DNA from 3 places in the Alkalibacterium iburiense genome. Region 1 is predicted to be linked to each of the others. Evidence: predicted binding sites of a transcription regulator. Region 1 holds the regulator's gene; each other region holds the start of a gene.
What was found. The regulator Rex, encoded in region 1, represses fermentation and respiration genes when NADH is low (regulators of the CRP and FNR family bind a similar motif). The targets are predictions, from matches to a motif close to TTGTGAANTANTTCACAA.

Region 1 (3,287 bases):
CGCTGCACGTTGGCCGTTATCTAATACTCTGCCTTCTCCTACGGCAATAACTTTTGCTGTCTGAGGTTTTTCTTTAGCAGAATCTGGTAATACAAGCCCACTTGCAGTTGTTTCTTCTACTTTTTGTACTTCAAGCAGTACTCTATTTCCTAAAGGTTTTAACATGTTGAAATCCCTCCGTATAATATTAGTCGTTATTTTTATTCACTAGTCTACTAGTGAGATGTGAGTGTTAGCACTCTAAGGTGTCGAGTGCTAACTCCACTTATTAGTATATTCAAAACTCATGAATCTTGCAAGTCCTAAATTTGAAAAAAATAGATTTCTTCCTTTGTGGAAACCCTTCTTGATTTGTGTTAAATTACTAGTATTATGGATTTTAATTGCTAAAGGATGAAACTAATGAACCTTAACCGAAGTAATAAGAAAGCTGCTACACAAATCATTGTACTTTATATTATTATTCAGTTAGTCACAGCCATTGTGCCTTTTTACTTTCCAGAATCTTCAGGACCAGAACTCTTCCTCACTTTTTCCATTGTGATGTTCAGCTTGGGAGCTCTTGGAATGATATGGATTGTTAGAAGACAGCAGATGCAATTTGATTTCGAAGATTCTTTTTCACAACAGCGCAAAGAAATCCTCACTTGGGGGATTGCAGGGGTGTTTATAGCCTTATTTGTACAAAATATTGCGAGCATCATCGAAGTGATCGTCTTAAATTCCCCCATGGAATCTCAAAACACAGAACAGATTATGCAAATTGTATCAAGTTACCCTGTCTTTTTAATTCTAGCAGGTATTGCCGGACCAATAATGGAAGAATTTGTCTTTAGAAAAGCCATATTCGGTATGCTTATTGATAAAATCGGAGGCATAGGAGCAGCGGTAGTCAGCTCTTTACTTTTTGCTTTTATCCATTTTGACGGTTTACTGTTAGTTTATTCATCTATGGGCTTTGTGTTTGCGTGGCTTTACTACAAAACGAAAAATATTTGGACTCCCATTATTGCTCACTGCTTGATGAATATTATGGCAGTTGTTCTTAACTTGCTTTAAATGAAAGGTCTTAATAGGACTAAAAGATAGAAAGGATTCAAGATGACTGAAAAACAAATCAAATTTCAAATTGGCTTTAAATATGTCTTCTTCCTGCTTTTTCTTTACTTTACAATTGATTCAGTAGGTTCAAGCGGATGGAGCCTTTTCTCCATACTTTTTGCCCTTATTGCGACAAGAGACTTTGTTCAAGGGACGCGTTTAGCAGAAGTCTATTATCGAATAAAAAAACATCAGAAGAAAAACTGACATCCATGCAGTGATTCCTCTCATAACTAAAAGCACGACCCTTTTTCCTTATTTAATAAAGGAAGTAGGGTCGTGCTTTTGTCTGTGCTAGTCGTTATAAAAAAGATCGTCTAATGGATTATCTGCCTCTTCTTCTGAATCATCTGCAAAATCCTGGTAATAGTTAATGAAGTAGATAAGTGTCTGTAATTCATTTGTTAAGTCAACATTATGAACCCGTACGCCTTTAGGTACCGTGACTCGGATTGGTGTAAAGTTCATAATCCCTTTCGCTCCCCCTTCAACCAGCTTATCTGTCATCTCTTGTGCAATATCAGAAGGAACGGTCAAAATAGCCACATCAATCTGCTGCATATCCAGTTGTTCAATCAATTCATCTACATGATAAATAGGGACACCCTGATGAATTGTTCCAATAAGGTCTTCATGAACATCAAACCCAGCACTGATTCGAATATTATTGTTGCGACGGAAATTGTAATTTAATAGGGCTTGTCCTAAATTTCCAACTCCAACTAAGGCAACATTCGTTAAGCGATCTTGATTTAATTTTTTACTGAAGAAATTCATTAAGGATTCGACATCGTACCCGTATCCTCTTTTTCCAAGTGCACCAAAGTAAGAGAAATCTCGTCTAATAGTGGCACTGTCTACTTTTACTGCTTCACTTAACTTAGCTGAAGAAACTCGTTCTTTTCCGGCTTCATATAAAAAGCGTAAATAGCGATAATATAAAGGCAATCTTCTTGCTGTTGCTTTTGGTATTTTCTTTTCTGCCATGTTTATTCTCCTCTTTTAAATATATAACTTTAGGGTTTCATCCTCAATCAGTCAATTCTTTTTGTGCATTCACAAACTAGTGACCTTAGAACATAATTTATTATACCACTATTATGAGTAAAATAAAGATTTATCTCTAAAGGAAAGCTTAAAGTTTCATAAACAGCCCATTACTCTTCTTGTTCATTTGTGAACGTTACCACTGATTATGCACATATTACTTTAAGTTAGTTATCCCGTAACAGGGACCAGATAGGGTTTGTTAACGTGTGCGATTATGCTAAACTAAGAGAAGATAAGATTGCTTAGAAAAAGAGGAAACTATCATGATTGTATTACAAACTCAAAAAATTGCACGACATTTCGGAGCTGAAACGCTCTTTGATAATGTTTCTTTAGAGATTAAAGACTCCTCTAAAATAGGATTAGTTGGTCGAAATGGAGCTGGAAAAACAACCCTTCTGGATATCATTTCAGGCAAAACGGAACCAGATGAGGGGGAAATTCACAAGAAAAAAGATATGACTATTGGATATCTTGATCAACATACAGGCTTGGAGTCTTCCCTCACGATTTGGGAAGAAATGTTCAAAATCGCCGAACCTTTAATGGCTATTCAATCAGAAATGACCCAGTTGGAAAAGCAAATCAGTGATCCGCATTTAGATCACTATACAGTAGAATATAAAGATCTTCTTAGTCGATATGATGCGCTTCAAATCCGCTTTCAGGAAAATAACGGATATGGCATTGAAAGTGAGATCAAATCTGTCCTTCATGGTTTTCGCTTTTACGAAGAAGATTACAATACACCTATTGAACAACTCTCTGGTGGTCAAAAAACACGATTGGCCTTAGCCCGTTTATTATTAGAAAAGAAAGATTTACTGGTTTTAGACGAACCCACAAACCATTTAGATATCGATACATTGGCCTGGTTAGAAAGCTATCTTCAAAGCTACACAAAAGCTCTCTTAATTGTCTCTCACGACCGGTATTTTTTAGACAAAGTGGTAAATGAGATTTATGAGGTCTCCAGAGGCAGTGTGTCTCATTATCCTGGAAATTACTCTGCTTATTTGGATTTAAAGGCTGAAAGAATCAAACGAGAATGGAAAGTATTCGAAAAACAACAAAAGAAGATGGCTAGTCTGGAAGATTTTGTGGCACGTAATATCGTGCGCGCATCCACTACTAAA
Region 2 (3,287 bases), on a different contig from region 1:
ACCACGTCAGTCATTGGAGGCAAGTGAGAAGCCACTCGAATAACGGTGTCTTCGGAATCATCCGTTTCCTCTTCAGCTGTATCATTTGTTTCATCCACTACTTCTTCTGAAGCATCATCTGCTGTGTCTTCAACCGGATTGTCTTCCGTCGTCCCACAAGCCGCTAACAATAAAACCGTACTTCCTAATAATAAACTCTTCTTTAACATAATAAATCTCCTCATACTTTATCTTTTATCTATTTTTCTGGCTAAACGCAAGCCCAGCCATTGGAATAGCTCCACTAATATAATAATAATCACTATCGCGGTATACATAATATCCGTTTCATATCGCTGATAACCGTACCGTATCGCAAAATCACCGATACCTCCACCGCCGACGACCCCCATAATGGTCGAATACGACACAAAACTAATCACAGCCGTCGTAAAGCCAATGACCAAGCTGCTTCTTGCTTCCACATACATGAATTTCCAAACCAACTGGAAAGTGGTCGCTCCCATCGCTTGAGCCCCTTCAATGATTCCTTGAGGCACATCCATCAGAGACTGTTCCACAAAGCGGGAATATAAAGCAATAGCAATGACCACCATCGGGAAAGAGGCCGCAATCGGATCTCCCGTTGCCCGTCCGTAAAATTCCCGAATCAGAGGCTGCATAGCAACCACCAATAGTAAGAATGGAAAAGAGCGAATAATATTGACTACGGCGTTAAGGATGCGATTCAGCACCTTATTTTCATTCGGCCGTCCATCTGCACTTAAAAAAAGAAGGGTTCCGACAGGGAGTCCGATAAGAATGGCAGCGATCATTGCAAAGAATAGCATAATCCCTGTTTCCCATAAACTTTCAGCCAGTCTAGGCCAGTAGTCAATCACACGCTCGATATAAACAGGTAAAAACTTATTCACCCTTTCCATCATGAGGTCAACACCTCAGCAGCCCGTTTGTGGTAAGGGATAGTTTCCTTTAATTTCTGAGAGGACTTAACAGAAACAATGTCCACTATTTCACCCTTTTCCATAATAGCGCTGCGGTTACACAAGGCTTTAACAACGGGTAGTTCGTGAGTGACTACTATAATGGTCATGTCAAATTCCTGATGCGCTCTTTTTAAAACCTCCACAATGCCTTCTGTCGTATTCCCATCCAAAGCAGAGGTTGGTTCATCACACAGCAAAATTTTCGGCCGGGTAATAAGAGCCCGAGCGATACCTACTCGCTGTTTTTGTCCTCCGCTAAGCTGAGAAGGGTAGCTTTTCTTTTTATCCTCTAAACCAACAAAACTCAAGACCTCATCCACGGACAAAGGATTCTCATACGAGTGCAAGCTAAGAGGTAAGCGTACATTATCTTCTACCGTTTTATTACTGAGCAAGTTAAATTGCTGAAAGATCATTCCTATTTCTTTTCGGTGAGCACGCAGATGAGATTTATTTAAAGAGTTAACAAGAGTATCGCCAACTTTTACGTCTCCTTCATCGGGACGTTCTAAAGCATTGATTAATCGCAACAAAGTAGATTTCCCTGCTCCACTTTCCCCAATCACCCCAAAGGCTTCTCCATCTTCAATCTTTAAATGAATATCTTTCAAAGCATGGACCGGTCCACCTTTACTCTGAAACGTCTTCTTAATATGACTTAATTCAATCATTGTGCTCCTCCTTTCCCATCAGAAATAAATTTAAACGCCTAACGCATACTTATTATAAAAACCCATTTGGATAAGAGCAACAAGTAAACGGTTTCTAAATGTAAGGAGAGAAAAAGCCTGGAGTTTAAAACTATCCTTTTAAATACCAGAAAGCCTATTAAGACAATCATTGGACGTGTTTTATGAAAGCTAGTAATAAGGCAGTATAAATACAATAATGTTTATATCTTAATTGAGCTCTTTTCAATTGTTAAAAAATATTCAAAGGTTTAATTTGTAGTTATTGTTATTAAATCAACGTTTATCCTAATGTTTTCCTAAAACGAAAGAGACACATTTATATGATTGTTGAAAAGAGAACAAGTGTCATTTATGATAGAGGAGTATAAAAACTTAAGTGAAGAAAATAAGGAGCGCGACAATGAAACAAATCGACATGAATAAAACAGTGTTTCAATTGATTCAAGAAAATCCGGAACTAAAAGGGATACTTGTCAACCTTGGTTTTACTCCCTTGGAAGATAATAAGATGTTGAATACAGTTGGACGTATGATGCCCCTTAATAAAGGAGCAAAACAAGTAGGAATCAGTCCAGAGAGATTAGTAGACGCGCTGCATCAAGAAGGATTTGAAGTGAAGGAGTGAAGGGTTTATGTCCACAAGACAAAGAAGTAACCGGACTTTACAGACAGAGAGAAGACAAGAAAAATTAAAAGACTTAATTTTACGTCTGCACGAAGGAGAAGATCCGGAAGCAATAAAAGGAGAGTTTCAAAAATTTTTTTCAAATGTCAGTGCCTTTGAGATATCTGTTATGGAAAGACGGTTGATGGCTAAAGAAGGCATTGAAGCAGAAGACATTATGCGTTTATGTAATATCCATGCCTCAATGTTTATCGGAAATGTGGCTGCACCAGAGAATATTTCCCCTGAAATGGAGAAACAAGGGCATCCGGTTCAAGTGTTAAAAATGGAAAACTTGGCGATTGAAAGTACTTTAGAGCGCATTGAACGCTTACTAGAACTCTATGTCACTGAACCAGAAGATTTTTTGCTGGATGGCTTACACAAACAGCTGACTATCCTATCAGAGTTCGATACCCACTACTTACGAAAAGAGAATTCCATTTTTCCTCTTATGGAAAAATATGATATTGTCGCGCCACCCAAAGTGATGTGGGGAGTGGATGATGACATCCGTGATATGTTTAAATCCTTTAAACTGCTTTTAGACAAAGATGAAAGAGATCTATTGCTCGATGCTTTTGCGGCCTTGAAATATGAACTGGAAGAAATGGTCGTTAAAGAAGAAGAAATTATGATTCCCATGGTGATAGATGTCTTTAATGAAGACGACTGGATTAAGATTGCAGAGGAAACAGAAGACATTGGCTACTGCATCGTTAAACCAGAAGCCAAATGGGAGCCTGATAGAGAAACATTTGAGGACACCTCTATATCTGAAAATGGAAACTTACCTTTTGAAACAGGGCATTTGACTTTAAAAGAGTTAGAAAAAATGTTGAACCTGCTGCCATTAGAAATTACTTTTGTCGATAAAAATGACACAGTAAAATACTTCAATACGAATGAGGAAAGAAAAGTATTCCCACGAACTAAAAATGCTAT
Region 3 (3,287 bases), on a different contig from region 1:
AGAAACTTTCGCACAGTAATCTTTAAATGCTTGCGGTAATTGGACTGACCACAATACGGTTAAGTTTGGCTCTGGAGCCGGTCCCAAGTTGGATAGGGTATGAAGGAATCGGTAACTGTTTTTAGTAACCATGTGACGTCCGTCAATACCTACTCCACCGATGGCTTCTGTCACCCAAGTAGGGTCTCCAGAGAACAGTTCGTTATAATCCGGTGTGCGTGCAAATTTAACTAAACGAAGCTTCATCACAAAGTGATCTACTAACTCCTGCGCTTCTTTTTCAGTCATTCTACCCTTTGCCAAATCTCTTTCAATATAAATATCTAAGAAAGTGGATGTCCGTCCTAGAGACATAGCGGCACCATTTTGTTCTTTAATCGCTGCTAAATAACCTAAATATAACCATTGGAACGCTTCTTGAGCTGTTTCAGCTGGTCGAGAAATATCAAATCCATAAATATTCCCTAATTCTTTCAACTGATGCAAGGCTTTCAACTGATCACTTAACTCTTCACGGTGTCTTATGACCTCTTCACTCATCACTGCCGTATCTGTTAAAGCTTTATCTGCCTTCTTTTCTTCAATTAAACGATCCACTCCGTACAATGCTACACGACGGTAATCTCCAATTATACGACCGCGGCCATAAGCATCGGGTAGTCCAGTTATGACTCCACTGCGACGTGCGGCGCGCATTTCAGGTGTGTAAGCATCAAACACACCCTGATTATGTGTTTTTCGATACTCTCTAAAGATGTGTGATAAAAGAGGATCCACTTCAAAGCCATAAGATTCTGCCGACTGTTCCATCATTCGAATACCGCCGAAGGGTTGGAATGAACGCTTAAATGGTTTATCTGTTTGGAATCCAACAACTTTTTCTTTGTCTTTTTCTAAATAGGCTGGCCCGTGAGAGGTTATAGTCGATACTAAATCTGTATCCATGTCTAGTACCCCGCCCGCTTCACGTTCCAACTTGTTTAAGTCCATTACACGATCCCATAAAGCTTCCGTTGCTGCTGTTGGTCCTTGTAAAAAGGAGTCATCTCCATCATAAGGAAGATAATTACTTTGAATAAAGTGTCTCACGTCAATAGACTCTTTCCACTTTTTGCCCTTAAAGCCCTCCCAATAAATCTCTGAAGTAAGGTGCTTAGACTCTTGTTTTTCCATTTTCATTCTCCTTTGTTAACTATTTTTCAATAGTTTGTTCATGTTCAATATATCACTATGCCCCATTTTATTCAAGTGAAGAGACTAACCAGTCTCCGTTAAAAACAGTGAGGTTAAGCTAATTTCAAAGCATTGTGTACTATAACAATCAAGTGAAAATAGTCAACAGAAAATAATTTTACTTACTTAAAATAACTTTTTTCGTGTAATCATAGATTTTATCTCAGTTTTACTTAACCAGCCGAAAGAAGATATTCACCTGTACTATATCAGTTATAAAGCTAGAAAAAATGTGAACAAAATATCACAATTTAATATGTTACCCTATTAACTAGTCTGCGCTTCAATAATAACTATTATATTAATACTATTCATATTGTGATATATGTCACAATATTGTCACATCTTATAATTTTTGCAAGCGAATTCAGTATGTTATAGTTTAGACGTAAACAAGGCAACCTGAAGAATAGAGCAAAATACCCTTCTTTACATTAGATAAGAAGAAAATTTTAACGGTATATGCTCAATACTTCACTAACTTTACGGAGGTGTTTACAATGGTTAAAGAATTAGTACGAGAAGAAAAAAAGATTACAATTGGGGAAACAATAGATAGACTGGTGCAAAACGCTACAGAAGCATTGAATGAGATGTACAGTTTGGATCAGAAGCAGATAGACGTTATTGTCAAAGAAATGGCTCTTGCTGCATTAGACAAACACATGGTTCTTGCTAAAATGGCAGTTGATGAAACCGGGCGTGGGATATATGAAGATAAAATAATAAAGAATCTCTTTGCTTCTGAATATGTCTATCACAGTATTAAACACGATCGAACGATTGGGGTCATTAATGAAAATGAACATGAAGGAACCGTAGAGATTGCGGAACCTGTTGGGGTAATTGCAGGTGTGACACCTGTAACGAATCCTACTTCTACTACCATTTTCAAATCTATTATTGCTATTAAAACGGGTAATCCGATAGTTTTTGCTTTTCACCCTTCTGCTCAAAAGTCGAGTGCAGAATCGGCTCGTGTGCTTTATGAAGCAGCTATTAAAGCAGGAGCACCCAAACATTGTATACAATGGATTGAGAGCCCGTCTGTAGAAGCTACTCAAACACTAATGACTCACCCGGGTGTGGCTACTATCTTAGCGACTGGTGGTCCGGGAATGGTTAAAGCCGCTTATAGTTCGGGTAAACCTGCTTTAGGTGTGGGCGCCGGAAATGTGCCGTGTTATATCGAAAAGTCGGCGAACATTAAACGAGCGGTCAATGATTTAATTTTGTCCAAAACATTCGATAATGGAATGATTTGTGCCTCTGAACAAGCAGTCATTATTGATAAAGAGATTTATGAAAAAGTTAAATCAGAGATGCAAAACTTAGATTGTCATTTTCTGACTAAAGCTGAACGATTAAAAGTAGAGCAACTCATGGTGTCAGAAAATAATGAACTCAATTCGGATATTGTGGGACGATCAGCCTATGCTATCGCACAGATGGCTGGAGTCACTGTTTCTGAAAAAACAAAAATCTTATTAGCTGAATATGATGGTGTTGGACCAGAGTATCCTCTATCACGAGAGAAATTAAGTCCCGTTTTAGCTGCTTATAAAGTAAACACATCCGAAGACGGTATTAAACGGGCAGAAGAAATGCTTGCTTATGGTGGATTAGGTCATTCGGCCGTCATTCACTCTCACGATGAATCTGTTATTGGTGCATTCGACAGACGCATGAAAGCTGGACGATTGATTGTCAATGCTCCTTCTTCTCAAGGAGCGATTGGAGATATTTACAATGCTTACCTCCCTTCCCTCACTTTAGGATGTGGATCATTTGGAGGAAATTCCGTCTCTTCAAACGTCAGTACCATGCATTTAATTAATGTGAAAAAGCGTGCCGCAAGAAGTAACAACATGCAGTGGTTTAAAGTCCCGCCAAAAGTCTATTTCGAAAGAAACTCTGTGCAGTATTTATCTAAAATGCCAGATATTAAAAAAGCGTTCATTGTCACAGATCCTATGATGATTGAACTTGGTTATGTGAATAAAGTACTTTATCATTTAAGAAATCGCCAAGAGTATGTTCACTGTGAGATTTTT

Region 2: ABDZ53_RS07855 (DUF1858 domain-containing protein) is a predicted target of Rex. The motif match lies at 1,905-1,922, and genes of this name have one in related genera.
Region 3: adhE (bifunctional acetaldehyde-CoA/alcohol dehydrogenase) is a predicted target of Rex. The motif match lies at 1,550-1,567, and genes of this name have one in related genera.

What each region holds. Positions count from the first base shown of each region.
Region 1 covers NZ_BAAACW010000039.1:47,879-51,165, forward strand. Annotated here, with positions in the region: gene groES (co-chaperone GroES) at 1-165, opposite strand, end outside; gene ABDZ53_RS03300 (CPBP family intramembrane glutamic endopeptidase) at 403-1,059, shown strand; gene ABDZ53_RS03305 (DUF4305 domain-containing protein) at 1,102-1,308, shown strand; gene ABDZ53_RS03310 (redox-sensing transcriptional repressor Rex) at 1,396-2,088, opposite strand; gene ABDZ53_RS03315 (ABC-F family ATP-binding cassette domain-containing protein) at 2,415-3,287, shown strand, end outside.
Region 2 covers NZ_BAAACW010000094.1:40,470-43,756, reverse strand. Annotated here, with positions in the region: gene ABDZ53_RS07870 (MetQ/NlpA family ABC transporter substrate-binding protein) at 1-209, opposite strand, end outside; gene ABDZ53_RS07865 (methionine ABC transporter permease) at 228-926, opposite strand; gene ABDZ53_RS07860 (methionine ABC transporter ATP-binding protein) at 923-1,657, opposite strand; gene ABDZ53_RS07855 (DUF1858 domain-containing protein) at 2,079-2,303, shown strand; gene ABDZ53_RS07850 (DUF438 domain-containing protein) at 2,311-3,287, shown strand, end outside.
Region 3 covers NZ_BAAACW010000167.1:38,657-41,943, reverse strand. Annotated here, with positions in the region: gene pflB (formate C-acetyltransferase) at 1-1,173, opposite strand, end outside; gene adhE (bifunctional acetaldehyde-CoA/alcohol dehydrogenase) at 1,734-3,287, shown strand, end outside.